DNA from 3 places in the Microbacterium sp. NPDC089696 genome. Region 3 is predicted to be linked to each of the others. Evidence: predicted binding sites of a transcription regulator. Region 3 holds the regulator's gene; each other region holds the start of a gene.
The links. The regulator LexA, encoded in region 3, represses DNA repair genes until DNA is damaged. The targets are predictions, from matches to a motif close to TCGAACANNTGTTCGA.

Region 1: the regulator LexA is predicted to act here: its motif matches at 5,966-5,981, upstream of ACIPY8_RS15745 (DUF222 domain-containing protein).
Region 2: the regulator LexA is predicted to act here: its motif matches at 3,009-3,024, upstream of ACIPY8_RS01755 (DUF222 domain-containing protein).

The regions. Positions count from the first base shown of each region.
Region 1 covers NZ_JBIVHF010000002.1:1,114,475-1,124,277, reverse strand. Annotated here, with positions in the region: gene hemQ (hydrogen peroxide-dependent heme synthase) at 1-245, shown strand, start outside; gene hemC (hydroxymethylbilane synthase) at 253-1,266, shown strand; gene ACIPY8_RS15760 (uroporphyrinogen-III synthase) at 1,263-2,054, shown strand; gene hemB (porphobilinogen synthase) at 2,051-3,028, shown strand; gene ACIPY8_RS15750 (glutamate-1-semialdehyde 2,1-aminomutase) at 3,152-4,474, shown strand; gene ACIPY8_RS15745 (DUF222 domain-containing protein) at 4,510-5,955, opposite strand; gene ACIPY8_RS15740 (hypothetical protein) at 6,100-6,549, shown strand; gene ACIPY8_RS15735 (ATP-binding cassette domain-containing protein) at 6,617-8,602, opposite strand; gene ACIPY8_RS15730 (enoyl-CoA hydratase/isomerase family protein) at 8,724-9,785, shown strand.
Region 2 covers NZ_JBIVHF010000001.1:358,019-367,821, forward strand. Annotated here, with positions in the region: gene panC (pantoate--beta-alanine ligase) at 1-337, shown strand, start outside; gene panB (3-methyl-2-oxobutanoate hydroxymethyltransferase) at 334-1,203, shown strand; gene ACIPY8_RS01745 (MFS transporter) at 1,320-2,543, opposite strand; gene ACIPY8_RS01750 (ArsR/SmtB family transcription factor) at 2,650-2,955, shown strand; gene ACIPY8_RS01755 (DUF222 domain-containing protein) at 3,057-4,415, shown strand; gene ACIPY8_RS01760 (SDR family NAD(P)-dependent oxidoreductase) at 4,613-5,371, opposite strand; gene ACIPY8_RS01765 (helix-turn-helix domain-containing protein) at 5,371-5,634, opposite strand; gene map (type I methionyl aminopeptidase) at 5,683-6,453, shown strand; gene ACIPY8_RS01775 (glycosyltransferase family 2 protein) at 6,602-8,173, opposite strand; gene ACIPY8_RS01780 (RNA polymerase sigma factor) at 8,285-9,463, opposite strand; gene ACIPY8_RS01785 (YciI family protein) at 9,460-9,803, opposite strand, start outside.
Region 3 covers NZ_JBIVHF010000002.1:35,906-45,708, forward strand. Annotated here, with positions in the region: gene hisH (imidazole glycerol phosphate synthase subunit HisH) at 1-22, opposite strand, end outside; gene hisB (imidazoleglycerol-phosphate dehydratase HisB) at 19-636, opposite strand; gene ACIPY8_RS10485 (histidinol-phosphate transaminase) at 633-1,727, opposite strand; gene ACIPY8_RS10490 (LysM peptidoglycan-binding domain-containing protein) at 1,854-2,216, opposite strand; gene lexA (transcriptional repressor LexA) at 2,496-3,182, shown strand; gene ACIPY8_RS10500 (prolyl oligopeptidase family serine peptidase) at 3,228-5,090, shown strand; gene smpB (SsrA-binding protein SmpB) at 5,097-5,573, opposite strand; gene ftsX (permease-like cell division protein FtsX) at 5,659-6,573, opposite strand; gene ftsE (cell division ATP-binding protein FtsE) at 6,570-7,628, opposite strand; gene ACIPY8_RS10520 (DUF2510 domain-containing protein) at 7,769-9,088, shown strand; gene ACIPY8_RS10525 (septum formation family protein) at 9,111-9,803, shown strand, end outside.

The sequences.
Region 1 (9,803 bases), 1.1 Mb from region 3:
AGATGCTCGCCGACCATGGGCGCAAGGGCGCCGCGTTCACGGGCGTGATCGCGAACACGGTCGCGGCCTTCGCGCTCGGCGACTACGAGTGGATCCTGCCGATGGAGGCCGACGACGTCACCGACCTCGTCGACATGATGCGCGACCTGCGCTACACCGATGCGCGCCTCTACGTGAAGGAGGAGGTGCCCTTCTACACGGGGCGCCGACTCCGGTTCGACGAGATCGCGGACGTCCTGCAGTAGGTCGTCCATGAGCATCTCGATCAACCGGTCCGCACCCATCCGGCTGGGCACCCGGCGCAGCGCGCTCGCGCAGGCGCAGTCCGGCCACGTCGCCACGGCCCTCGAGAAGGTGTCCGGGCGCCCGGTCGAGCTCGTCCCGATCACGAGCGAGGGCGACACGAACCGCGCCTCGCTGTCGGAGATCGGCGGTCAGGGCATCTTCGCCACGCGGCTGCGCGAGGCACTGCTCGCGGGGGAGTGCGATTTCCTCGTCCATTCGCTCAAGGACCTCCCGACAGCGATCCCCGACGGCCTCGTGATCGCCGCCACTCCGGTGCGGGCGGACGCCCGCGACGTCGCGATCACCCGCGGTGGCACTCCGCTGCATGAACTGCGCTCCGGCAGCACGGTCGGCACGGGGTCTCCCCGCCGCATCGCTCAGGTGCGGCGTCGGTCTCCGCACGCGAGAGTCGTCGACCTGCGCGGCAACGTCGACTCGCGTCTGCAGCGCGTCGCCTCGGGGGAGCTGGATGCCGTGATCCTCGCCGCCGCGGGCCTGTCGCGTCTCGGCACGGACTCGCCCCTGCGCCGTGAGGAGCTCGGACTCGCCGAGTGGCCGACCGCTCCGGGGCAGGGTGCTCTGGCGATCGAGACGCGTACGGATGCGCCTCAGGAGCTCCTCGACGCGCTCTCCGCACTGGACGATCACGACACTCGCGTGGCCATCACGGTCGAGCGCGCGGTGCTTGAGGGGCTGGATGCCGGTTGTCAAGCCCCCATGGCCGCGCATGCGGTCCTCCAGGGCGACGAGATCCGCGTCAGGACGGTCGTGTACGCCCCTGAGGGGGAGCGTCGGATCGGTCTCGACGTCACCGAGGTGCTGAACGGGGAGTATATTCGTCGGAACGGCAGTGGCAATGGGGCGGATGCTGCCGATGGTGCAGACCCGATGCACGCAGCGCGCGAGCTCGGGTTGACTGTTGCCCGTCGGCTGCTCGAACAAGGGGCGGCCGACCTTGTTTCCCGAGAGCATTCTTCATGACTGAACCGAAGCAGGACCGACCGCTGAGCGGCTGGCGCATCCTCGTGCCGCGTGGGGGGCCGTGGGGCGACGGCGTCGCCGCGAGCCTCCGCGCCCAGGGCGCCGTCCCCGTGGTGGCGCCGTTGATCAACTTCGCGCCGACCACGGACCAGGCGGCCCTCGACGTGGCGCTCGCGCAGCTCGCGGACGGCGCGTACGACTGGCTGACCGTCACGAGCGCGACGACCGTCGACGTGATGTTCGCGCACCGTGCGGTCGTGCCTCGTGAGACGAAGATCGCCGCCGTGGGGGAGACCACGGCCGCGGCGCTCCAGGCCGTCGGCTACGAGGTCGCCCTGGTGCCCGATCAGGACAACTCGGCGGAGGGCATGGCCGAGCAGCTGATCGCTCTCGAGACGGAGCCGCGGCGCATCCTCGCCCTGCGGAGCGAGATCGCGAAGCCCGTGCTCAGCGTCCACCTGCAGGAGGCCGGGCACGACGTCGACAGCGTCGTGGCCTATCGCACGGTCGGTGTGCCGGTGACGGATCGCATCAAGCGCGACGTCGAGAACGGTCGCATCAACGCGATCCTCATCACGAGCGGCTCGGTCGCGGCCCAGGTGCGCGAGCAGTTCCCGGAGATCCCCGACGAGACCCTGCTCGCGGCGATCGGTCCGCGCACGGCGAGGGACGCCGACAAGGCCGGACTCCCGATCACCGTCGTGGCCGACCGGCAGACCGTCGACGCTCTCATCGACGCGGTGTCGACGTTCACGCTTCCGCACGCGGCGGACGAGTTGGCGCCGTGAGCTTCCCCGACGTGCGACTGCGTCGCCTGCGCCGATCGCCGGCGGTTCGCGGCCTGGTGCGCGAGACCTCGATCGAGCCGCGCCAGCTGGTGCTGCCGGTGTTCGTGCGCGAGGGCCTCACGGAGGCACAGCCGATCGGCTCGATGCCCGGCGTCGCGCAGCACTCGCTCGACTCGCTCAGGGCCGTCGCGACCGAGGCCGCGGAGGCCGGTGTCGGCGGCGTCATGCTGTTCGGCGTGCCGGCCGTGCGCGATGCGCGGGGCTCGGGGGCGGACGATCCGCGAGGCATCCTGAACGTGGCGACCGAGGCGCTCGCCGCCGAGGTCGGTGACGCGCTGGTCGTGCAGACGGACCTGTGCCTCGACGAGTTCACGGACCATGGGCATTGCGGTGTCCTGGCGGCCGACGGCTCGGTCGACAACGACGCGACGCTCGAGCGCTACACATCGATGGCGCTCGCGCAGGCGCGGGCCGGGTCGCAGCTCCTGGGGCTCTCGGGCATGATGGACGGCCAGGTCGCGGTCATCCGCCGGGCTCTCGACGCCGAGGGGTTCACCGACACGCTGCTCCTCGCCTATGCGGCGAAGTACGCGAGCGCCTTCTACGGTCCGTTCCGTGAGGCCGTGGATTCGCAGCTGAAGGGAGATCGTCGGACTTACCAGCTCGACCCGGGCAACCGGCGCGAGGGCGTGCGCGAGGCCGTCGTCGACGAGCAGGAGGGCGCCGACATCGTCATGGTCAAGCCCGCGATGGCGTTCCTCGACGTGCTGCGCGAGGTGCGCGACGCCGTCGACATCCCCGTGTGGGCGTACCAGGTGTCGGGCGAGTACGCCATGATCGAGGCGGCCGCGGCGAACGGGTGGATCGATCGTCGTGCGTCGATCCTGGAGTCGTTGCTGTCGATCCGTCGCGCGGGCGCCGATGCCGTGCTCACGTACTGGGCGACCGAGGCCGCGCGCTGGCTGCGCGGCTGAGCGCCCCTTCCTGACGGGCGGCTCGGGTCCTGAGTCCCGTACCCAGCGGCTCGGGCTAGCCTGGAACGCGTGCTCGGAGCCTTCCGGGCGACGTCTGAGGAGTGTGCTGTGCCCGACCGCGTTGTGACCGACCGCAATGACGACCTGTTCTCCGCCGCACGTGCGGTGATCCCCGGTGGCGTGAACTCGCCGGTGCGGGCGTACGGGTCCGTCGGGGGCACGCCGCGCTTCCTGGCCTCGGCGCGCGGGGCGCGGGTGACGGATGCCGCGGGCGTCGAGTACGTCGATCTCGTCGCGTCCTGGGGTCCGGCGCTGCTCGGACATGCACATCCCGAGGTCGTCGCCGCGGTGCAGGAGGCCGCTGCGCGCGGTCTGTCCTTCGGCGCCCCGACCGAGGGCGAGGTGGAGCTCGCCGAGCTGATCGCCGACCGTGTGCGGGTGGGCGACGCCGCGCCGATCGAGCGCGTGCGTCTGGTGTCGACGGGCACCGAGGCGACGATGACCGCGATCCGACTGGCTCGCGGTGCCACGGGCCGCGACCTGCTCGTGAAGTTCGCCGGGCACTACCACGGCCACTCCGACGGTCTCCTCGCGGCCGCGGGGTCCGGCGTCGCCACGCTCGCGCTGCCCGGCTCGGCCGGTGTGCCGGCGCCGATCGCCGCGCAGACCCTGGTCATCGACTACAACGACCGGGATGCGCTCGACGCGGTGTTCGCGGAGCACGGCGACCGCATCGCCGCCGTGATCGTCGAGGCCGCCGCCGCCAACATGGGCGTCGTGGCGCCGGAGCCCGGATTCAACCGCTTCCTCGCCGAGACCGCGCACGCGCACGGCGCGCTCCTGATCCTGGACGAGGTGCTCACGGGCTTCCGCGTGCACCCCGCCGGGTTCTGGGGTCTGCAGGCCGCGGCCGGAGAGCTGTACGCCCCGGACATCGTCACGTTCGGCAAGGTCGTGGGCGGCGGGATGCCTCTCGCCGCGCTGGGGGGCCGCGCCGAGGTGATGGACCTGCTGGCGCCGGTGGGCCCCGTGTACCAGGCGGGCACCCTGTCGGGGAACCCGCTCTCGGTCGCAGCCGGCCTCGCGACGTTGCGTCTGGCGACCCCGGAGGTCTACGCCGCGGTCGACGCTGCGGCGGCACGCGTCGCCTCCGCCCTCGACAGCGCTCTCTCCGACGCGGGAGTCCCGCACGCGGTCGCCCACGCCGGGAACCTGTTCAACGCGTCCTTCCGTGCGGCCGCCCCGCGAGACTATGCGGAGGCGCAGGCGCAGGAGTCGTTCCGGTACGCCCCGTTCTTCCACAGCATGCGGGCGCAGGGCGTGGCTCTGCCGCCGAGCGTCTTCGAGGCGTGGTTCCTCACTGCCGCTCACGGTGACGAGGACCTCCAGCGCATCGAGGCGGCTCTGCCCGTCGCCGCCCAGGCCGCGGCAGACGCCCACGCCTGACACGCGGCGCACGAATCCGGATCGCATGACCCGAGTCACGTGAACATGACGCGTGGCCGTGGGACGTCGCGGTAGGAGCGTCCGAGCGGACTGAGCCAGTCGATCGTCCCGTCCGGGAGCTGTCGCGCACTCCACCGATGGTCGTCGGCGATGTCCGGATGCTTGAGCACGTGATGGGTCGCGCAGAGGTGCCCGAGGTTGTGCACCTCGGTGCGGCCGCCCTTCGCATGATCGTGGGTGTGATCGACCTGGCATCGGTGCACGGGCATGCGACATCCGGGGAAGCGGCAGTGCTGGTCGCGTGCGCGGAGGAACCGGCGCATCGGCTCGGTGGGTGTGTACGTGTCGGTCTCGGTGACCAGGCCGCGCGCGTCGAGGAAGAGGCGTGACCATCCGCTGTTGCGGCCCGCCAGGGCCCGTGCGATGTCGGGGTGCAGCGGACCGACGCCGTCGATCTCGGCGGGGCGATCATCCAGCCCGGCCAGCGTCGTCGCCGCGACCGTCACCTGGATGCGGGCCTGGATGCCGTCGAGAGCCTGTCCGTGCGCGGCGGAAGGGTCGACCGCGAGCAACAGGTCGGTGAGCAGATCGGCGCGCACCTGGTCGATGGTGCGGTCGTCCGGGGGGATGCGAGCACCGTCGGGGAGGCGAGCGCCGTCGGGGGTCTCGACTTCGGGGGCCTCGATTTCGGGAGTCTCGACCGGATCGGTCACCCCATCGACGGCGAGTCGGGTTTCGGGGTCCGCCGCCGTGTCGATCAGCGGGTCGGTCGTGAACGTGCCGTCGCCGAAGATCGCTCGGTCGTCGCGCGCGGGCTCCGACACGCGTGCGGCGACGACCCCGCGTGCGAGGCGGGTCAGGCGATCCATGATCGCGACGGCCAGGTGCTCGGGGAGGACCACGGTCAGCAGCGCCAGACCGTCGTCGACGGAGCGCATGGTCACCGCGCGCTCCGACCGCGCGCGGGCATGACGCTCGTTCACCGTGACTCCGGCCAGGACGGCGGCGAGAGCGCGCACGTGCACGGCCGTCCGTGCGGGGGATTCGCTCTGCGCGACGATCACCGCACCGGAATCGAAGACGCTCACCGCGCCGGGCTCCGCGATCCCGTTGTCGACCGCTTCGCGCACGATGCCGCCCTCGCGGACGATCGCCCGCACATGAGCGGCCGTGATCGACCCCGCGCGGAACGCGGCGAGCACCTCGGGGTGGCTCCGGTGGAGGAAGGCGGCATCGGTGAAGGCGTACTCCACCGCCCCGGTGGAGAGGCGTCCGGCCGCGGCGTACTCGGCGATCATCGAGCGATGGATCGCATCGCGATGGAAGGGGTTCTCCGCCGCGTCCGACTGCGACAACGTCATCCGCTCGGCGAGCAGCGACGATGCCTGGGCCTCCAGGACGGCGATCCGTCGCCGCTTCTCGACCCAGGCGTCGAGCAGGGCGCGACGGCGGTCGAGGTCGGGTTCCGGAATTGCTGCCATGCCTCCAGTTTAGTAGATTTGTTCGAAACTCGAGCAGAACATCGGAATGAACGAGGGCGTGATGGTGGGAACGGACAAGGGATCGTTGTGGTCCTGTGAAGAAGACGCAGGCAACTGGCAGGGTGCCGCTGGCAGACTGTACGCATGGTGACGTTGCTGCTGGACCAGACGCAACTCGAGGTCGTGCTCTCCCCGATCGAGCGCGCGGCCAGCTTCCATCGGGACAACCTCCGTATCGCGCGAGAGACGATCACGAAGGTCCAGCTCACCGACGACGCGTGGACGTGGCTGCGCGGCGTGCCGAACCCGGGCACGCACATCCCGGGAGTCCTCGCCTCGGGGAGCTGGAAGGCCGCGGGCAGCGTCGACTTCGTGCTCATCCGGCGGCACCGTCCGAGCGTCGTGATCGATCTCGAGGGCGACCCGCAGTTCCGACGCCTGATCCTCACGACGCGACACGGCCTCGCGCTCACGCAGGCTCTCCGGCTCGACGTCTCCGCCGAGGCCGCTGACGTCGAGGAGATCGTCGCCACCGCGCCGACGCCCGTGTCCAAGCAGCGCCGGCGGCCCGTCATCCGCCCCCGGCCCGCCTAGTCCTCGAAGACGCGAATGCCCTCCACGCCGATCGGTGCGGAGGGCATTCGTCGTTCGAGGAGCGGCGTCAGTCCTGTCGGCCCTCGTCGTCCCGGCCCTGCTCGTGCTCGTCGCTCTGCTCGCGCTCGCCGGTCTCGCTCTGCTCGTGCTCGTTGTTCTGCTCGCGCTCGCCGGTCTCGCTCTGCTCGTGCTCGTCGCTCTGCTCGTGCTCGTCGGTCTCGGCCTGATGGCCGTCTGCGCTCGGATCGGCGGCCGGCGCCCAGGCGGGGACCTGGTCGATGACCCCGGTGCTCGCGACGGACCACTGCGCTTCGTCGCCCGACCCGTCGCCTTCGCGTGCGGGATCGGCGTCGTCGGACCCGGCGGCGTCCTCACCCGGGGTCGCGGCTGACGTCTCCGCGTCGCCGAGCGGGTAGTCCGCGGGTTCGTCGTCGTAGTACGCGCGTGCCGCGGCCGCGAGCATCGTCGACACCGCGGCCGAGCGGGGGTCCGACTCGTCGGGCTCGCCCGCCTGACCGTCGTCGCCGTCCTGCGCGCCGAGGTCGTCGAAGACCTCGACACCGGAGGCGTCGGCGACCGACCCGTCCGCCGCGGGAGCGTCCGCGGTCTCGTCGGGGTTCTCGCCATCGGGGGCGCTGCCCGTTCCGAACAGGATGTCGTCGAACGAGGGTGCCGGAGCGTCGGCGTTAGCGTCCTCGGCATCCGACGCATCGTCGTGCTCGGTCGAGTCGTGCTCGGTCGAGTCGTGCTCGGTCGCGTCCTCGTCGGACCGGTCGACGTCGGCGGCAGGCTCCGCCTCCGCGTCCACGGCGTGCTCGGTCGCGTCCTCGTCGGACCGGTCGACGTCGACGGCAGGCTCCGCCTCCGCGTCCACGGCGAGCTCGTGTGCGGGTTCGGCGTCGGTCGGCTCCGGAGCGTCCGCCTCGACCGGGGTCTCCGTCTCCGGGGCGTCGACGGCGATCGCGCCCTCGACGCTCGCGGGCGCGCCGGGCACTGCGGCATCGATCGGCGGCACGACGACAGCACCGGCATCCGCTTCGACGGCACCGGCATCCGCCTCGACGGCGTCGGCATCCGCCTCCACCTCGACGGGCGCGGGAGCCGGCTCCTGCGGGACGACGTGCTCCGAGGCGGGGGCCGCCGCGCCGCGCGCGCCGAGAGTCCCGCCGCGGACCAGGTCGATGAAGACGTCCTCGAGCGTGGGGCCGCGCTGCACGAGAGTGCTGAGTGCGACGCCCGCCGACGCGGCGATCGCGCCGACCGTCTGGGCGTCGCCGCCGCGGACACGGAGGCCGGAACGCAGCACCTCGACCTCGAAGCCCGCCGACGCGAGCGCGGTGCGCAGTCCGACGCGATCGGCGGAGTCGACGACCACGGATCCGCCCGAGGGATCGGCGAGCGTCTCGATGCCGCTCGACAGCACCAGCTGTCCCTTCGAGAGCACCAGCACGTGATCGGCGACCTGCTCGATCTCGCTGAGCACGTGGGACGAGACGAGAACCGTGCGGCCCTCGTCGGCGAGGCGACGCATGAGGAGCCGCATCCACCGGATGCCCTCGGGGTCGAGTCCGTTCGCGGGCTCGTCGAAGACCAGGGCGCCGGGATCGCCGAGAAGCGCGTGCGCGACGCTCAGGCGCTGGCGCATCCCGAGCGAGAAGCTGCCGACGCGTCCTTCCGCCTCATGCTCGAGACCCACGAGCGACAGGACCTCGTCGACGCGGGACAGGGGGATGCCGTTGGCCTTGGCCGCGATGGTCAGATGCCGCGAGGCGCTGCGGCGAGGGCGATAGACCGTCTCCTCGAGCACGGCGCCGATCGTGCGCAGCGGGTGGCGCAGCTCGGGATACGCGACGCCGCCGATCGTGGCGGTGCCGCTCGTGGCGCGCACCTGTCCGAGGAGGATGCGCAGAGAGGTGGTCTTCCCCGCGCCGTTGGGGCCGAGGAAAGCTGTGACGACTCCCGGCTCGACACGTGCGGAGAGGTCGGAGACCGCCGTCACGTCATTGAAGCGCTTCGTCACGCGCGTGAACTCGAGCACCTGTCCGTCGGGCATCCGCGACCTCTCGTTGCAATGGGCGGTTCCGTCTATCCTGCCGGAAAAGCCGCCGGATCGCGCATTTACCGCACGATCGTGTGCAGAGGCAAGCCCCGGACGACGGGGTAGCCTGGCACGCGTGACCGCATCGACCGCCTCGCCCCGCGTCCTCGTCCGCACGGAAGGGGCACTGGGACGGCTCACCCTCAACCGTCCCGAGGCGATCAACGCGCTCGACGTCGACATGATCCAGGCGCTCACCGCGGCGCTCGCGGCATGGCGCGACGACACCGACGTGCAGATCGTCCTGATCGACGGCGAGGGCGAACGCGGAATGTGCGCGGGCGGCGACGTGCGCGCCCTCTACAACCAGATCGTCGCGGGCCAGGCCGAGACGACGACCGAGTTCTTCCGCTCCGAGTATGCGCTCGACGCCATGATCGCGGAGTACCCGAAGCCCGTGGTCGCCCTGGCCGACGGCATCACGATGGGCGGAGGCATCGGCCTCGCCGGCCACGCCGCGATCCGCATCGTCACGGAGCGTTCGAAGCTCGCGATGCCCGAGACCCGCATCGGCTTCACGCCCGACGTCGGGGGCACCTGGCTGCTCGGTCGGGCCCCCGGGCGCCTCGGGGAGTACTTCGGCCTCACGGGGGCGACCATGGACGGAGCGGACGCCGTGCTCCTCGGCTTCGCCGACCACTTCGTCCCGTCCGATCGACTCGATGCGCTGCGCGAGGCGCTCGCCTACCGCGCCGATCCCACGGGGCCGGCCGAGATCGTCCTGCTCTTCGACGAGACGCCGGAGCCGTCCGCGCTGCCGGCCGCGCAGGAATGGATCGACGACGCGTTCGCCGCCGACACCGTGGCCGGGATCGTGGAGCGACTGCGGGCACGCACCGAACCGGATGCCGCCGCGACGGCCGACCTGCTCGAGGTTCTCGCCCCCACGGCGCTCGCCGTGACGCTCGACGCGGTTCGCGAGGCCCGCGCGATGCCGGGCCTCCGTGCCGCGCTGGAGGGCGAGTACCGCCGTGTGATGTGGTTCGTGCGACAGCACCCCGACCTCGTCGAGGGCATCCGCGCGCAGATCGTCGACAAGGACCGCGACCCCCACTGGAGCCCCGCGACGATCGCCGAGCTCGAGCCGGATGCCGGAGGTCCCGCGCGCGGGTACGTCCCGGAGCGCGCGCTGTTCTGACGACCGCGGCGGTGCCCG
Region 2 (9,803 bases), on a different contig from region 3:
GCGGATCGTCGCCTGCCCGATCGTGCGCGAGAGCGACGGCCTCGCTATGAGCTCGCGCAACGTCTACCTCGACGCGGATTCTCGGGTGCAGGCGACCGCGCTGAACCGAGCGCTCGATGCGGGGGACGCGGCGCACCTCGCGGGTGCCGATCCGCTCGCGGCCGCCCGCGCCGTGCTCGCCGAGGCGGGCATCGATCCGGAGTATCTGGAACTCCGGGATGCCGAGACATTGGCGCCCGTCGAGACCGTCGACCGCGACGCCCTGCTGCTCGTCGCTGCCCGGGTCGGCGCTGCCCGCCTGATCGACAACCACCTGCTGAAGGGGTCCACCGCATGAGCGCCCACGCCGCCCCGACCCGTCGCCTGACCATCGGCGACCTCGCGCGCAAGAAGGATGCCGGCGAGCCGATCGTCATGGTCACGGCCTACGATTACCCGAGCGCGCAGATCGTCGAGTCCGCGGGCGTCGACATGGTGCTCGTCGGCGACTCCGCCGCGATGACCGTGCTCGGCTACGACAGCACCGTTCCCGTCACGATCGACGAGATGCTCATGCTCACGAAGGCCGTGCGGCGCGGACTCTCGACGCCCCTGCTCGTGGGCGATCTGCCGTTCGGGTCGTACGAGGCGTCGGACGCGCTCGCGCTCGAGACCGCGCAGCGCTTCGTAAAGGAGGCGGGCGTCGACCTCGTGAAGATCGAACGCGGCGGCACGACGGTCGACCGGGCCCGCGCGCTCGTGAATGCCGGCATCCCGGTGGTGGGGCACGTCGGTCTCACGCCGCAGACCGCCACCGCCCTCGGCGGCTTCCGCGCCCAGGGCCGCACGGCCGAGGCCGCGCTCGCCGTCATCGACGACGCGCTCGCCCTGCAGGATGCCGGTGTCTCGCTGATCGTCGTCGAAGCCGTGCCCTCCGCCGTGACGGCGGCGCTCGTGCCGCTGCTGCGCGTCCCGGTGATCGGCATCGGCGCGGGAGGCGACGCCGATGGCCAGGTGCTCGTGTTCCACGACCTGCTCGGCATCTACGACGGACCCGCGGCCGCCTTCGTCAAGCGCTACGCCGACGTGCGGACCGCCTCGATCGACGGCGTCGTCGCCTACGCGCGAGAGGTGCGCTCGGGCGAGTACCCCGGCCCCGAGCACGGCTATGGGATGCCGGACGCCGAGGTCGCCCGTCTGCAGGAGCTGCTTGCGGGGCGGTAGGTACGGGCCGGACCGCGCCGGGAGGAGTTCTCCGTGACGGGAGGAGGCGGGCGCGGCATCCGTCCTCCCGAGGGGGGTTCTCCTCCCGAACCGGTGGGGCCGAACCGCGACCCGGACTACTCCGCCCGACGGACCCGCAGCACGAACGCGATGACCGCGAGCGCGATGACGACGACCCCGTAGCCGACGCACACCGTGCCGAGGCCGAACACTCCGACGAGGGTTCCGGCCACGACCGCGGGTACGGCGAACGCGAGGTAGGCGAGCACGTAGATGACGGCGAACGTGTCGGCGCGGGCGGTCGCGGGGATGCGGGGCGCGAGCGATCCGACGACGCCGGAGAACGCGGTGCCGAAGCCCATGCCGGTGATCGCGGTGGCGGCGAGGTAGAAGGGGAGTGACGCGACGCTCAGCGCGATGAGCGACAGGGACGTGCCGACCGCGAGGGCCGCAGTGCCGAAGATCACCGAGGTGCGCGGGGCGCGTCGACGGAGGGTGAACGCCGCGACGGCACCGACGCCGGCCAGCATCGCGACCGACAGACCCTGCCAGGTGTGCGCCTCGCCGCCGAGCTCCGTGCGCACGATGTTCGCGCCGAGGGAGAGGAAGAGCCCGCCGGTCGCCCAGCCCGCGATGACCGCGGGGGCGCCGCGCCAGAAGTCCGCGCGGATGCTGCCGGGGATCGACAGGCGGAAGCTCAGCGACGCCCACACGCCGGGCTTCAACGGTGCGGTCTCGGGCGCGAGCAGGAACAGGCCCGCGAGGACGAGGTACGCGACCGTGAGCGGGGCGAACACGTCGAGCAGGGGTTCGCCGGTCGCGTCGAGCGCGATGCCCGAGACGAGAGCTCCGAGGGCGAGGCCGATGCCGGGGCTCAGCGCGTTCCAGAGCGCGGCGGTGCGGGATCGGCCGCCGGGCGCCAGGTCGAGGGCGGCCGCGGAGAGCGCGGCGATCAGCACACCGCTCGCCGCGCCCTGGAGGATCCGCGCGAGGACGAGCGTCGCGACAGAGTCGGCATGCCAGAACAGCACCATGCTGCCGGCGAGGATCAAGAGTCCGCCGATCACGACCGGGCGGCGTCCGATGTGGTCCGAGAGCGACCCCGCCGTGAGGAGAGCCAGCAGCAGGGCGATCGCGTAGACGGCGAACACCGCGCTGATCACGATGGCGTCGAAGCCGATCTCGGCGGCGAGCACCGGGTAGAACGGCGACGGCGCGCTCGCACCCATCATCATCACGATCTGCGTGCCGACCGCGAGCGCGAAGCCGAAGCCCGCGCGGCGGATCGGGGCGACGGGTGCGGCGGCCTCGGTCGTGACGATCGGCTGAGTGGTGGTCATGGCGGCTCCTCGGGGTGGGTGCGCTCCGGCATCCGATTAGTTCGAGAAACATCGAACCTTTGCGACAGTACTCGCCTTCCCTCGATTGTTCAACTATTCTCGAACTATGCCTGGCGACCTCCCGCACCCGGATCGCTCCGAGATCCAGCTGACCGACGTGCTCTTCGCGCTCAGCGACCCCGAACGCCTCGCGATCGCGCGCCAGCTCGCCGACGGCCCCCTCGACATGGCCGCGTGCCACGCCACCGACCCGAACCTCCCCAAGTCGACCAAGTCGCACTTCATGAAGGTGCTGCGCGAGGCTGGCGTCATCCGCAACGAGCCCAACGGCCGGCGCCGGATGCTCACACTCCGGCGCGAGGAGCTCGACCAGCTGTTCCCGGGGCTCTTGGACTCGGTGCTGCGGGGCTGACGCCGGGACCTGCATCCCGCACCTCCTGCTGCATCTCGGAGTGCTGGAACTCTTCGTACTTATCTTCGAATCTTCGTTGTGATGCCGCCTAAAATGGAGGCATGGCAACTCTGACCGCACTGCACGAGGCGATGACCCGCCTCGATGATGTGTGGGCAGAATGCGATGACAGCCGATCGCTCTCTCGGGCGCAGCTCATCGCCGTCAACGGTGCCGTCGATGCGCTCAAGAGACGCCTCGATGCCGTGCACGCCGACGTGGCGGCGCGGATCGCCGAGGAATCGCGGAGCGAGCTCGGCGCCGACAGCCTCGCGAAGCAACAGGGATACCGATCGTCGGCGAAACTCATCGCGGCGAGCACGGGTATGTCCACGGGTGATGCCTCGCGCCTGATCATGGTCGGAGAGGCGACGGCTCCGCGAGCCGACCTGCTCGGCGCCCCGCTGCCCGCGAAGTATCCGCTGGTGCGTGACGCCCTCGGTGTCGGCGCGTTGAGTGTGCAGGCCGCGGCTCTCATCGTGGCGATGCTCGACCGGTGCCGCATAGTCGCAGGTCGTGAACGTACGGCCGAGGCCGAACGTTCACTCACCGAATCGGCGCGGGGGCTCGGACTCGACGATGTGCGGCGACTCGTGACGAAGGCGGAAGGGCGACTGGACTCCGGCGGTGTCCAGCGCCGGGTCGACGAACAGCGCGCCCGACGCTCGGTGACGATCTTCGAACGCGACGGGATGGTTCATCTCGATGCCCGACTCGACGCGGAGTCCGCGGCGCCGGTCGTCACGGCGATTCGCGGGTACGTCACGGCGGCGTTCGCGGCGCGAGCGGACTCCGCCGGTGCGGATGCTCCCGATGCCGACCGTCGCACTGTTCCCGTGCTGCAGGCTGACGCGCTCTCGCTGTTCTGCACTCATGTCCTCGGGTGCGAAGAGCGTCTGCCGCTCGGGGGAGCGACGGTCGTCGTGCGGGTGGCGCTCACCGACCTCGAGTCGGATGCCGGAACCGCGGAGATCGACGGACTGGATCAGCCTGTCGGAGCGGGAGCCGCGCGCCGGATGGCCGCGGGTGGGGGAATCATCCCGTGCGTGCTCGGTGGAGACAGCGAGATCCTGGACTGGGGTCGCGAGAAGCGTCTGTTCACCAGGGCCCAGCGTCTGGCGCTCATCGAACGAGACGGTGGATGCGCGATGTGCGCGCTGCCGCCGCAGATGACCAAGGCGCATCACATCCGCTGGTGGGGTCGAGATCGCGGGCCGACCGACCTCGAGAATGGTGTCCTGCTTTGCGAGACCTGTCACCACCGGATCCACGACAGCGGCTGGGAGATCCGCGTCGAGGGGCGAGGCGTCGACGGGCGGGTGTGGTTCGTTCCGCCCCGGTGGGTCGACCCCGATCAGACGCCTCGACTCGGCGGGCGGGCGCGCTTCGACGTCGGGCGGAACTTCGCGACGGTCGCGTGAGGGGGACGGGGTCTGACGGTCGCGCGGGTGGGTGTGAGTCTGCTCGGTGGCGTGGAAGCGAACGAGCGTCCCTCGGCGGCGGCGGCGGGGGGTCGGCGGGGGTCGGCGGAGCCACAGAGCCAGTGACGTGCAGCGGCCGGCGGAATCGGGCACACGGTGGGCCACACCGTTGCGAGTCTTCGATGGCATCGCGGCGCTCAGCGGAAGTAGGACGCGCCGTTCAGGTCGAGCACCGTGCCCGAAGCCCAGACCGCTCCGGGTGAGGTCAGATACGCGACCGCGTCGGCGACCTCCTCGGGGGTGCCGACGCGATCGAACGGGCTCTGCCCGCGGATGCCGTCGCCTCCGGTTCCCTCGAGCTTCGACGCCTGCCGCTCGGTCGCGATCATCCCGGGCGCGACCGAGGTCACGGAGATGCCGTGCGGCGCGAGGACGAGCGCCATCGACTGGCCGAACGCCTGCAACCCGGCCTTCGTCGCCGCGTAGGCGGGGTGATCGGGCTCGCCGCGGAACGCCCCGCGCGACCCGACGTTCACGATCGCGCCGCCGTCGCCCTGCGCGATCATGTGCTGCGCGACGAGCATCGTCACGTTCGACGCCCCGAGCAGGTTCACGGCGACCATGTCGGCCCACGCGCGCTGCCAGTCATCGAACGACACCTCGTCGACACGGTGCGCGTTGGCCGCGCTCGGCGCGACGGCAGCGTTGTTCACCAGGATGCCGATCGACCCGAGTGTCTCCACCGCGGCATCCACCACTGCCCGCGCGCCCTCGGGGTCGCCCAGGTCGCCGCCGACGAGCACGTGTCCGGAGCCGTCGAGCGATGCGAGGGTCTGCGCCGCGGCGTCCCGGTCGCGGCCGTAGTGCACCGCGACGCGATCGCCGCGACGGGCGAACGTCTGGGCGACGGCGCGACCGATGCCACGGGAGGCGCCCGTGACGAGGGCGGTCGCCATCAGGACGCGACCCTGCCGCGTGCCGGCTCGATCTCCGTCCACACGGCATCGAGCGACAGATGCAGAACGCCGGCGATCGCGGCGATCGTCGAGAACGCCGGCGTCGCGACGCGACCCGACTCGATCTTGCGCAGGGTCTCGGGCGAGACACCCGCGTCGAGCGCGACGCTCAGCATCGACCGTTCGCCGCGCGCTCGCCGCAGCAGGGCGCCGAGGCGCTCTCCACGCTCGACCTCGGCAGGGCTCAGCGGCAGTCGCACCATCATGTGCCGATTCTAATACCGGGATAGTTTGACCGGTATAGTTATCCCATGATCGAGATCCTCACCCCTGCCCAGCTCGACCGCGCCCGAGACACCGGCGCGCTGGTCGGCGGCATCCTGCAGACGCTGAAGGCCCGCGCGGAGGTCGGCGTGAACCTGCTCGACCTCGACCGCTGGACGAGGGAGCTCATCGAGGATGCCGGGGCCGAGTCCTGCTACGTCGACTACGCCCCGTCGTTCGGCCGCGGGCCCTTCGGCCACTACGTCTGCACAGCGGCGAACGATGCCGTGCTGCACGGGATGCCCCACGACCACCGCCTCGCCGACGGCGACCTCCTCACGCTCGACCTCGCCGTGACGCTGCGCGGTGTCGCGGCCGACGCGGCGATCAGCTTCACGGTGGGCGACTCCGCGGCATCCGATGACCTCGCCATGATCGACGCGACCGAGCGCGCCCTCGCGGCCGGCATCGCCGCGGCACGCCCCGGGGCGCGGATCGGCGATCTCTCGCATGCGATCGGCTCCGTGCTGCACGGCTCCGGCTACGCGATCAACGGCGAGTTCGGCGGCCACGGCATCGGCTCGACCATGCACCAGGATCCGCACGTCGCGAACGACGGTCGCCCCGGTCGCGGGTATGCGCTGCGCCCCGGCCTGCTCCTCGCGCTCGAGCCCTGGGTCATGCACGACACGGCCGAGCTCGTGACGGACGCCGACGGCTGGACGCTCCGCAGCGCGACCGGATGTCGCACCGCGCACACCGAGCACACGATCGCGATCACCGAGTCCGGCGCGGAGGTGCTCACGCTCGCGCGCTGAGGATCGGTATCGCGGAGGTCGGTATGGCGGATATGGGCGTCGCGGAGGTAGGCGATGACGCCGGGGTAGGTGCGAACGCGGGGGATCATCCTCCGTGCGGGACGTCTCCTCCGCCGGCGACCGGCCTCGCGTGACGCGCGCGCCCGCGTCAGCGCCGTCGTGCGCGACTGCGCACCCGCCGGGCCGCGCGTCCCGCGAGGTCCTTGAGGCGTCCTCCGGGGAACACGCGGCGCAGCTCGACGGCGCCGCCGCGCATGGCGACCGGCGTGCAGGTGCGCCCAGCAAGGAGCGGCGAGTGTCCCGCGCCGGCCAGGGTCGCGGCATCCGCCGTGAGGGGCACGTCGAACGTCCAGCCCGCGCGACGGACCTTCGCGACGATGCGCACGCCGCGGGACTCGTCGCCGCGGCCGAAGACCTTGAGCGGATCGAGCGCGAGCGTGGCGGTGCGGCCGTCCTTCAGGCGTGCGCTCGCGAGGACGCGCTGGTCACCGGCATCCCCCATCACGAGGTCGACGCGGTCGTTGCGCAGTTCGCGTCCGGCCTCGAGAAGTCCGGTGGGCAGACCGTCCATCGGCACGGGAAGAGACGTCAGGCGCCCGGAGTCGGGCTCGATCACCAGCGCGTCCGCGCCGTCGCGTGTGATGTCGACCCGCAGCCCGAGGTGCAGACCGCCTCCGCGGGACCAGGATGCCGAGGTGACGGCGACCCGGCAGTCCAGGTCCTTCTCGAAGCGTGCGAACGCGAGGAGGTCGGCACGGCGATCGGCGCGGAGCAGCGCGGCGCGGATGCGCTGGGGGAACGCGAGTCCTCCGTCGACGCCGGGGCCGAATCGCCGCCGTGCGAGGGGCACCACGACGTCGAGCAGCCGTTCGCGGTAGTCGGTGGGGTACTTCACGAGGCGCGTGCCCGCGAGGCGCTTGAGCACCTTGCCGCGGAACCAGTGCCGCAGGAGTCGATCGCGCAGCGGTCCGGGCTGGGTGTACTGCTCCACGAGGTCGAGCACGGCCTCCAGATGCGGGTAGTACGACTCCGGATCGATGCGCGCCGAGCTCGCGCTCCCCGGCTGCTTGACCCACGCATAGCACGGGGTGCTCGCGAGGATCGAGATCCGCTCGGCCTCGAAGTAGGCGCGCATGACGAAGAGGTGGTCCTCGAGACGCACCCTGCCGTCGGGGAAGCGCACCCGCTTATCGCGCAGGAACTCCGTGCGGAACATCTTGTGCGGTGTGAGCATCTCGAGCAGAGGATCTCGTCCGAGCCGGGCGTCGGGCACGTCGCGTCGGTAGATCCGCGTCGGGAGCGGCCGGCCCACGCCGACCTCCTTGCCGACGAGGACGTCGGCGCCGTGCAGATCGGCGTAGTCGCACATGCGCTCCAGCGCCTCGTCGAACAGCCAGTCGTCCTGGTCGACGAACTGCACGTAGTCGCCGCGTGCCGCCGCCACGCCCTCGTTGCGCGGAGTCCCTGGCCACCCCGAATGCGGGAGGTACAGGACTCGCGCATACGATCGCGTGCGCTCCACTTCGGCGAGCCGCGCCTGCGTCGCCTCATCGGAGCCGTCGTCGCAGAGGAGCAGCTCGAACCGGGAAGGGTCGAGGGTCTGCCGGTCGAGCGAGGCGATGAGGTCGTCGAAGGACTCTCCGGGATTGAACACGGGGACGACCACGCTCACGCGGACGTGGGCGGACGGGGAGCGCGAGGGAACGGCGGAAGTCGACATCGCTGGAAGTCAAACACCGCACCCTGTGCGAACACACGGGGGTTGTGATGAGCGCGCTGACATGCAGTCGGGCGCGCGGATGCCGTCGTGCGGCGCTATCGACCTGCGGCGCTACCGCCCGGCGGCCCGCCCGTGGAGGAACGCCGCGACCTCGGCATCCTCCGCCATCTCGGCCGCCCGCATGTACGCGTCACGCGCGTCGCGCCCCGCGGCGGCGAGCAGCTCGGCGCGGGCGGCCCAGTACGGCTGGAACGCCTCGGCGTCGGCGGGTAGTGCGGCGAGGCCGGCCTCGGGTCCGTCGATCCGCGCGGTCACGACGGCGGCCGCGACCTGGGCTCCCCGGGTCGGCGCGACCTCGAGCAGGGCCGCGTACAGTGTCCGCAGCACCGCCCAGTCCGTCGCGCCGGTGCGCCGCCGGTCGGTGTGCACGGCCTGGATCGCGGCCTCGAGCTGGAGCCGGCCCGGTGCGCCGTCGGGTCGTGCTCGCCGCAGGTACGCCTCTCCCTCGGCGATCAGATCGGCATCCCAATCGGACGGGTCCTGCTCGTCGAGCGGCACGAAGACGCCCGACCGCCGCCGCGCCAGGCTCAGCGTCGTGAGGGCCGCGAGGCCCCAGGCCTCCGCCTCGGTGTCCAGCAGCGCCGCCAGGGTCACGGCCAGGTACTGCGCCTCCCCGGCCAGCGACGCGGCATCTCCGCGCCAGGACAGCGCCGTGCATCCGTACACGGCTTCGAGCACGGCGGGCAGCCGCTCGGGCATCGCGGCACGACCCGGCACGACGAACGGGATGCGGGCGTTCTTGATGCGGCGCTTCGCCCGCACGAGTCGCTGCGCCATGGTGGCCGCCGGCACCGCGAACGCGCGGGCGATCTCCGAGGCGTCGAACCCCAGCACGGTCTGCAGCATGAGCGGTGTGCGCGCCGCCGGGTCGATCGCGGGATGCGCGCACACGAACAGCAGTTCGAGGCGCTTGTCGCCGATCGCGAGCGGGTCGTGCTCGGCGAGCGGATCATGCCTCGCACTGTCGTCGTGCAGCGGGGCGGAGGCGCGCGCTGCAGCGGACTTCCACACGTCGCGCAGTCGGTTCCTGGCCACGGTCAGCAGCCATCCTTCCGGGTTGTCGGGAACGCCTGCGTCGGGCCAGCGCCGCAGCGCCTCCTCGAAGGCGCCCGACAGCGAGTCCTCGGCGAGGCCGATGTCGCCGCTCTGCGCGGCGAGCAGAGCGACGAGCCGCCCGTAGGAGGTCCGCGCCGCGCGCTCGGCGGCGACACGGGCCTCCTCGGCGCTCATCGGTTCGGCGTCCAGGTGCCGTCGACCGTGTGCACGGCGCCGGGCCGTACCTCGACCGCGCCCCACTGCACCGACGGCGCCTGGCGGGCGTACTCGATCGCGGCATCCAGGTCGGGCACGTCGATCACGAACGTGCCGCCGAGCTGCTCCTTCGTGTCGGCGAACGGGCCGCCCTGCACCTGGAGGGCGCCGTCGCGCATCCGCACGGTCGTCGTCACGGCCGACGGCTGCAGGACCTCGCCGCCGATCAGCACTCCGGCGGCCTGCAGCGTTGCGGCGTAGCTCGCGAACGCGGCCTGGCCTTCGGCCAGAGCCTCCTCGCCCAGCTCGGCCTCGCTCA
Region 3 (9,803 bases):
CGACGCGGGGCGTCCGGGTCACAGCGCACCCTTGGTCGACGGGATGCCGTCCACGAGCGGGTCGAGCGCCTTTGCCTGGCGGAATGCGCGGGCGAAAGCCTTGTACTCCGCCTCCGCGATGTGATGCGGGTCGCGTCCATCCAGCACGCGGACGTGCACCGTGAGACCGGCGTTGAACGCGAGCGCCTCGAACGTGTGCCGCACGAGCGACCCGGTGAAGTGACCGCCGATCAGGTGGTGCTCGAACCCCGCGGGCTCACCCGTGTGCACGAGGTAGGGCCGACCGGAGATGTCGACCACGGCCTGCGCGAGCGCCTCGTCCAAGGGCACCAGGGCGTCTCCGTAGCGGGCGATCCCGGACTTGTCACCGAGTGCCTCGCGGATAGCCTGGCCGAGCACGATGGAGATGTCCTCGACCGTGTGGTGAGCGTCGATGTCGGTGTCACCGGACGCGCGGACGGTGAGATCGGTCAACGAGTGCTTCGCGAACGCCGTGAGCATGTGGTCGAAGAAGGGCACGGACGTGTCGATACGGCTCGCACCGGTGCCGTCCAGGTTCAGCTCGAGCTCGACGGTGGACTCCGACGTGGAGCGCACGCGGGTCGCGGTGCGCGGGGTCTGGGCGGTGCTGCTCATGATGCCGATCCTATCGAGGCGAGGGCGTCCAGGAACGCGGTGGTCTCGGCTTCGGTGCCGGCGGTCACGCGGAGGTGTCCCGGCAGGCCCACGTCGCGGATCAGCACGCCGCGGTCGTACAGCTCCTGCCAGACCCGCCGCGGATCCGAGACGCCGCCGAACAGGACGAAGTTCGACCACGACTCGTGCGGCATGTAGCCGAGGGCCTCGAGCGTGGCCGAGATGCGGTCGCGCTGTTCGACGATCTCCTCGACCATGCCGAGCATCACGTCGGCGTTGCGCAGCGCGGCGATCGCCGCCGCCTGGGTGAGCGCGCTCAGGTGGTACGGCAGGCGCACGAGACGCAGCGCGTCGATGAACGCCGGGTCTGCGGCGAGGTAGCCGACGCGGGCGCCGGCGAACGCGAACGCCTTGCTCATGGTGCGCGACACCGCGAGACGGGGGCGCCCGTCGAGCAGGGTCAGTGCGGAGGCGGCGTCACGGGGCGCGAACTCCTGATACGCCTCGTCGACGACGACGATGCCGCGGGACGCCTCGTAGACCGCCTCGACCACGTCGAGTCCGAGAGGCGTTCCCGTCGGGTTGTTGGGCGCGCAGAGCAGGATGACGTCGGGGTCTACCTCGGCGACCTGCGCGGCCGCCTCTTCTGCGGTGATCGTGTAGTCGGGCTGTCGCGTTCCGGCGACCCAGGTCGCGCCGGTGCCTTTCGCGATCAACGGGTACATCGAGTACGTGGGCGCGAAGCTGAAGGCCGTGCGACTCGGGCCTCCGAACGCCTGCAGGATGTGCTGCAGCACCTCGTTGGACCCGTTGCCCGCCCAGATCTGCGCGGGGTCCAGGCCGTGACCGAGGTACTCGGCGAATCCTTCTCGCAGGGTCGTGAACTCACGGTCCGGGTAGCGGTTCACATCGCGCAGAGCCACGGCGATGTCGTCGAGGATGTCGCTCGCGACGGCGTCGGGCACGGGATGCGTGTTCTCGTTGACGTTCAGCGCGATGGGCAGTGGGGCCTGAGGCGCACCGTAGGGAGTGAGCCCTCGGAGATCGTCACGGAGCGGAAGGTCGGCGAGCGAAGCAGTCACCCTTCCCATGGTAGAGCGAGCTCGACGCCGCTCGTCATCCGGTGACGCTGCATGAACGATCCGTGTCCACCCGACTGTCAGCGCCCTGTGATCCGGATCGGCGCCTCTGATCTCGATCGAGGCGCTGGTCACGCCTCAGTCCGTGTAGCCCGCGGGGATCGCGATCTCCTGGCCGATCTGCAGAGCACCGCCCTGCAGCGCGTTGAGGCGCGTGATGTCGCCGATGACCTCGCGCGGGTCGGCGCCGGGAGCGACCGCCTCGGCGATCGACCAGAGCGTGTCGCCCGGCATCACCGTGACCGTCTCGAAGGACGCCGTCGCGACGTGCTCGTTCGAGGCGATGGCGCTGCCGCCGCTCAGGGCCGCGAACGCGATGCCCGCCGCGAGAGGAACGGCCGCGATCGCGAGCACGACACGACGACCACGCGCCGTCAGCCGGAGGCGAGTCGCCGGACGTGCCGGGACGACTGCTGCGCTGCTGAAGGTGATGGTGCTCATCTCGTGCTCCTCTGGTGACCGCGGGGCGGTGAAGGTGGCGTAGCGTTCGCATCCGCGACTCGGCCGGGAGCCGGGAATGCGAAGCTACGTTCCGAAGGTATCTTCGAATTCGAACATCTGTCAAGACTTCTTCGAAATCCGCTCTCCGAATCAAGCGACACGCTCGAACAGATATTCCCTATCGGCGTGCTTCTCGGATACGGTTTCGATACGAACACCCCACCACGGACCTCCGACATTCGAATCGGGACGCCGGAAACCGCACCTCCGAGGAGCACCATGAGCGAGAACTCCGCCCCCGAGTCCGAGGCGCCGCGCACTCGCCGCCGGAAGAGCCTCAGCCCCAAGCAGATGGCCATCCTCGAGGTCATCCAGACCTCGATCAGCCGCTACGGCTATCCGCCGAGCATGCGCGAGATCGGCGACGCGGTCGGTCTCAAGTCGCTGTCGAGCGTGACGCACCAGCTCGGCCAGCTCGAGCTCAGCGGCTACCTTCGTCGCGACCCGGGCAAGACCAGGGCGATGGAGGTCCTGATCGACCTCCCCGGCACCGGCACCGAGAACCCCGCCGACGTGGCGACCCCTGTCGGCGACGCCGCGCTCGTCCCTCTGGTCGGCCGCATCGCCGCGGGCGTCCCGATCACGGCCGACCAGCAGGTCGAGGAGATCTTCCCCCTGCCGCGCCAGCTCGTGGGCAAGGGCGACCTGTTCATGCTCAAGGTCTCCGGCGAGTCGATGATCGACGCCGCGATCTGCGACGGCGACTGGGTCGTCGTCCGCTCCCAGGGCACCGCCGAGAACGGCGAGATCGTCGCCGCGATGCTCGACGGCGAGGCCACGGTCAAGGTGCTGCGGCGCCGTGACGGACACACCTGGCTGCTGCCCCGCAACTCGGCATTCGAGCCGATCCTCGGCGACGAGGCCGTGATCCTCGGCAAGGTCGTCGCCGTCCTCCGGGCCGTCTGACCCCCGCGCCGAGTATCCGGGGGCGTCCGCGCCTAGGCTCGAAGCATGAGCGCACCGTACGGCTCCTGGTCCTCCCCGTTCTCCTCCGCGGCGATCGCCGCGGCATCGCCGCGCATCGACGGCGCGCGCTTCGTGGGCGACGAGGTGTGGTGGGGCGAGTCCGTTCCGGCCGAAGGCGGTCGCGTCGCGGTGCGCAGCTCCACGGGCGACCTCGTCCTCCCCGCTCCCTGGAGCGCGCGCTCACGCGTGCACGAGTACGGCGGCGGCGCCTGGACCGCCGACCGCGAGGGCACCCTGTACTTCGTCGACGGGAAGGATCAGCGCGTGCGCAGGATGCCGCGCGGCGGCGATCCCGTGCCTCTCACCCCGGGCGGTCCTGCCTACGGCGGGCTGCGGCTGCAGCACGGACGCCTGTTCGCCGTGCGGGAGGACCTCACCGTCGACCCCCATCGTCGCGGCATCGTCGAGATCCCCCTCGACGGCTCGGCCGCCGACGATGGGCATGCGCTCACGGTGGTCGTCGAGAGCGAGGGCTTCTACGCGCATCCGGCGCTCTCCCCGGACGGCTCACGGATCGCATGGGTCGAGTGGCACGCGCCACGGATGCCGTGGCAGGAGGCCTCGCTCGTGATCGCGGGCCGCGACCGTCGCATCGTCGTTCCGACCCGCGCGGCCCTGCAGCCCGAGTGGCTCGGCGACGACGAGCTCGTGTACGCCGACGATCCCTCCGGCCGCTGGGCGCTGCACCGACTCCGGTTGGACGGGGACGGCGCAGCGGGCACGCCACGCACCGCGACGCCCGAGGTGGATGCCGACACCGGCTACGGGCTCTGGGTGCTCGGCAACCGCTGGTTCCAGCCGCTCGACGACGGCCGTGTCGTAGCGGTCCGCACGAACGGCCGCGACGACGTGGTGGTCGTCTCCCGCGACGGCAGCGCTCGTCCTCTCGACCTCCTCGCCGACGGCCACGTGAGCGTCGACGATGCCTCCGGCTCCCGCGTCCTCCTGTCCGGCAGCAGCTCGACGACCGCCCCCGGTGTCTGGGCCGTCGACGTCGACTCCGGAGATGTGGAGCGCATCGCGGGAGGGGCGCCCTCCGATCCGGCGTGGATGCCCACGGCATCCGCTCTGCTCGTCGACGGGCCGCACGGGCCGGTGCACGCCTTCGCGTATGACCCGCGCAACCCCGAGCAGGCGGCCCCCGACAACGAGCTCCCGCCGTATGTCGTGCTCGTGCACGGCGGCCCGACGGCCCACGTCACGGGCGCGTCTTCGGCGGCGATCGCGTTCTATACGAGCCGGGGCATCGGCGTGCTCGACGTCAACTACGGCGGCTCGACGGGATACGGGCGCGCCTACCGCGAACGCCTCGACGGCCGATGGGGCGTCGCCGACGTGGACGACGTGATCGCCGCCGCCCGGGGGCTGGCCGACGCCGGACTGGCGGACCCCGCGCGCATCGCGATCCGCGGCGGGTCAGCCGGCGGCTGGACCGTCCTGTCCGCCCTCGTGCGAGGCGGGACCTTCGCCGCCGGGATCAGCCGCTACGGCGTGGCCGACCTGCGGATGCTCGTCGAGCACTCCCACGACTTCGAGGCGCACTACATCGAGGGGCTCGTGGGGCCGCTCCCGGACGCCGAGCAGCTGTACGTCGACCGCTCCCCGCTCACGCACGCCGACCGGATCGACGTGCCCGTGCTGCTGATGCAGGGCGGCGTCGACCGCGTCGTGCCGCCCGAGCAGTCCGAGGCGATCCGAGACGCCCTGCAGGCACGAGGCGTCGATCACGAGTACGTGCTGTACCCCGACGAGGGCCACGGCTTCCGGGCGGCGGAGACGATCGTCGACGCGCTCGAGCGTGAACTGGCCTTCCTCGGCCGCGTGTTCGGCTTCACGCCCGCGGACTGAGCGCGGTCACTCCCCGACGCGGTTGCGGAGCCGCATGGCCCGTTCGGCCTCGCGCGTGTCCTGACGCTCGCGCAGGGTCTGGCGCTTGTCGTACTCGCGCTTGCCCTTCGCGAGGGCGATCTCGACCTTCGCGCGCCCGTCCGAGAAGTAGAGCCTGAGCGGGATCAGCGTGTAGCCCCCGGCCGAGACGGCGTGCGCGAGCTTCGCGATCTCCTCGCGGTGCAGCAGCAGCTTGCGGATGCGCTTCGCCGAGTGGTTCGTCCAGTGCCCCTGCGAGTACTCCGGGATGTGCACGGCGTCGAGGAAGACCTCGTTCCCCTTCACGAAGGCGTAGCCGTCGCTGAGGTTGGCGCGTCCCTGACGCAGCGACTTCACCTCGGTGCCGGTGAGCACCATCCCCGCCTCGTACGACTTCTCGATGTTGTAGTCGTGACGTGCGCGACGATTGGTCGCGATGACCTTCTCCCCGCGTTCCCTGGGCATGATTCTCTCCTGATCCGTGCCGTGACGACGTGCGGAGCCCGATGGCGGGCGCACGGCAGCCTGTCAGTCTATACCGCGGACGCGGTCAGGTGCGAAGCCAGCGGCGGATCGCGAACCCGGCGGACAGCGCGGCGAGCACCACGCCGATGCCGATCAGCACGGGGACGACGAGTGCCGCGTCCTGCATCGTGATCCACGTCGTGATGAACGGCACGCGCCCTCGAAGGTAGCCGTTGACGCCGAAGTGCACGCCCGCGACGACGGCGGCGCTCGCGAGGACGGATCCCAGGAATGCGGCGAACACGCCCTCCAGCACGAACGGCGTCTGGATGAAGCGGTTCGACGCTCCGACGAGGCGCATGATGCCGATCTCCTTGCGCCGGGCGTACGCCGACAACCGGATCGTCGTGCCGATCAACAGGATCGCGGCGATCAGCATCAGCACCGCGATGCCGACGGCGATGTACGTCGCGACCGTGAGCGCCGAGAACAGCGGCTCGAGGTACTGCAGCTGATCCTGCACCTGCTCCACGCCGGCGACGCCGTTGAACGCCTCCGAGATCACCTGCGACTGCCCCGGGTCCTTCATGGTCACGAAGAAGACCTCGAACGCCTGGTCGGGCGTGATCACACTCGCCTGCTCCTCCCCGAGCTGCGCGACGAGCTTGGCGTACGTGTCCTCCTTGGTGTCGAAGGTCACCTCGCGGATGAGCGGAGCGAGCGCCTCCCCGTCCAGCTGGGCCCGCACGGCGTCCACCTGATCCTCGGTGGCGCCGCCGTCGACGCAGGTCTGCGATTCGGAGATCGTCGAGCACATGTACACGGCGACCTGGGCGCGCTCGGTCCAGTACCCGCGCATGGTGCCGATCTGGGACTGCATGAGGATCGCGGCGCCGACGAAGGTCAGCGACACGAAGGTCACGAGCACGACGGAGATCACCATCGAGATGTTGCGTCGGAGGCCGCCGAGGGCCTCCGTGAGGATGAGTCCGATTCTCATGAGGTAGGGCCCACCTCCTCGGCGCCGTCGTCCGACAGGCCGAGCCGGTCGGCCACCCCCAGCTCCGCCACGTCGACCTGCGGCAGCACGATGGGGTGCGTGCGCGGCCCCACGGCCGCGGCCGTCTCGACAGCCTGCTCGTCGATCTGCGGTTCGATGGGCGCTGCCTGCGCCTCCGGGGTCTCGGATGCGGTGGGCACGGCGTCGGGGGCGGATGCCGCAGCCTTGCGCTGCACGTGCAGCTCCTCCGCGAGCGCCGCGCGCACGACGGAGAGGTCGGCGGTCTGCCGCTGGACCTCCTGGACCGCGGTGAGGGCGGCCGCGGCGGCGGCGCCGCGGACCTCCTCGGGAACGAGCCGCGGGATGTTCGACGTGTCGCCGTAGCCGCCGTGCACCTCGTCGCGCACCATCTCGCCGTCGCGGAGCTCGATCACGCGCCGCTGCATCTGGTCGACGAACGCCGCCTCGTGCGTGGCCATGAGCACGGTCGTGCCACCCGCGTTGATGCGCGCGAGGAGCTGCATGATGTCGACGGAGGTCGCGGGGTCCAGGTTTCCGGTCGGCTCGTCCGCCAGCAGCACCTGCGGGCGGTTGACGAGCGCGCGAGCGATCGCGACGCGCTGCTGCTCACCGCCGGACAGCTCGTGCGGCATCCGCTTCTGCTTGCCGTCGAGGCCGACGAGGGCCAGCGCCTCGGGCACGGCCTGCTGGATGAAGCCGCGCGACGAACCGGTGACCTGGAGCGTGAACGCCACGTTCTGGTAGACGGTCTTCGACGGCAGCAGCCGGAAGTCCTGGAACACCGAGCCGATGTGCCGACGGAAGTACGGCACCTTGCGGTTCGCGAGCGAGCGCAGGTCGCGTCCGAGCACGGCGATGCGACCTGTCGTGGGCACGTCCTCGCGGAGGATGAGTCGCAGGCATGACGACTTCCCCGACCCCGACGCACCCACGAGGAAGACGAACTCCCCGCGCTGCACCTCGAAGTCGACGCCGGACAGAGCGGGCCTGGAAGTCCCGCGATAGCGTTTCGTGACGTTCTCGAACCGAATCATGGCGGTTCGAGCCTAAGCGCGCGGATTCGTCTGCCCGCGAGCGACACCCCGCAGGCCTCCTCCGCGTCGGAGGGCACTGCTATACATGGAGGTGTCGATCCGCGCGGTCAGCGCGGACGAAGGACTTCCGAGGGGACATCATGACGACGCCTGCAGGCTGGTACGACGACGGATCCGGTCGGCAGCGATGGTGGGACGGCACTCAGTGGACCGAGCACTTCGCTCCGGCCGCCGAGCCCGCCGCTCCCGCCGAGGCGACGCCCGCCGCCGAGGAGACCGAGGCGACGATCGCCTCGGCCGCCGCCGTCGAGACGTCCTGGTCCGCCGCGCCGTCCAGCGACACTCCGGCGGAAGACGCCGGGGCTCCGGATGCCAACGCCGCGAGCGCCGGCGAAGGCTCGGCGGCCGAGTCCGCGCTCCCCGAGACCGCGCTCCCCGAGACCGAGGTCGACCCGGTCACGCCGCCCGAGGCCGCGCCGACCTGGTCTGCGCCCGGTGCCACCGGCCCGACGACGCCCCTCGACGCCGCCGTGCCGCCGTACGGCACCCCGGCGCCCACCTACCCGGGAGCAGCCGCGCAGGCGCCGACCTATCCCGGAGCAGCGCCGCAGGCGCCGGCCTATCCCGGTGCCACACCGTCCTACCCCGGCGGCGGCTACCAGGCAGCCGCTCCGGGCTATCCGGTCGGCGGATACCAGGGAGGGTACGCCTCCGTGTCCTCCACTCCGCCGCGCCTCTCGGTGCTCGGACTCGTCGGTCTCGGTCTCGCCGCGCTCGGCACGATCCTCGCGTTCATCCCGATCGCGAACGTGTTCGGCTTCGTGCTCCTCGCGGCCGGCTTCATCACCTCGCTGATCTCGCTGTTCCTCAAGGGCAGGAAGTGGCCGGGCATCACGGGCCTCATCGTGTCGGTGGTCGGCACGATCATCGGCGTCGTGATGATCTTCGTCTTCACGTTCGTCACCCTCGCGGGAGTGGTGCGCGACTACCCGACCGCTCCCCCGTCGAGTGAGAGCGACAGCGGCACGGACGACGGCACCGACGGCGGCCTCGGCTCCCCCGAGGCCGTGGAGGGCACGATGGGCGAGGCCGTGACGGTCACCCAGCTCTCCGGGTCGGGCGAGGTCACCGTGAACTCCGCCACGTGGGCGACGTCCGACGGCTCGAGCATCCCCGCGACGAACGGCGGCTTCGTGATCCTCGACGTGACCTGGACGGGCGTCGACGGCACCAGTTACGTCAACCCGATCTACTTCGGCATCGAGACGGCCGAGGGCACCGACGGGACGTACGACTTCTTCGCCGACGGTCAGTTCGGCAGCGAGGAGCTCGCGGCGGGCGAGTCGGTCAACGGCACGGTCACCTTCGACGTCGCCCAGAGCGCCTCGTACACCGTCATCGTGACCGACGAGCTCCTGCAGGAAGTCGCCCGCATCTCGGTCACCGCGACCGCCGGCTGAGCACGAAGGACGAGGACACGGCATGACGATCCCTGCCGGTTGGTACGACGACGGCTCCGGACGGCGGCGCTGGTGGGACGGCTCCGGCTGGACCCAGCACACGCTCGCCGCGCCCGCACCTGCGACGGCGACGCCTGAGGACGCGGAGACGATCCCGCTCGACGGTGCCGTTCCCGACCCCGCGCTCGCCGAGCGCACGTCGGAGGCTCCGGAGTCGGACCCGATCGACGCACCGACCGCCGACACCGCCGACGCGGCGTTCACCCCGCCGTGGGTGCTGCCGGGAACCGGCGCCGCGGACCAGGCCCCGACGCCGGTCGCCGAGGCCACCGCCGCGGGATACGCATCCGCGGGAGTCGCACCGCATGCGGCGGGAGTCGCACCGCATGCGGCGGGAGTCGCACCGCATGCGGCGGGAGTCGCGCCGGGTGCCGTACCTCCCGTGCCGCAGCCGGGCTGGGGAGCCGCCGGGGTCTCCCCCGGTGCCGCGCACCCGGGCTGGGGAGCACCCGTCGTCGCACCGTCGGCGCCGCGCCCCTTCCCGGTCCTGGGCGTGATCGCTCTCGGCCTCGCCGTCCTCGGCACCGTGCTCTCGTGCGTCCCCGCGATCGCGGGCGTCGGCTGGGCGCTGCTCGGTCTCGGCTTCCTCCTCGGCGTCGTGTCCCTGTTCCTGCGCGCGCCGAAGTGGCCGGGCATCGCCGGGATGGGCCTGAGC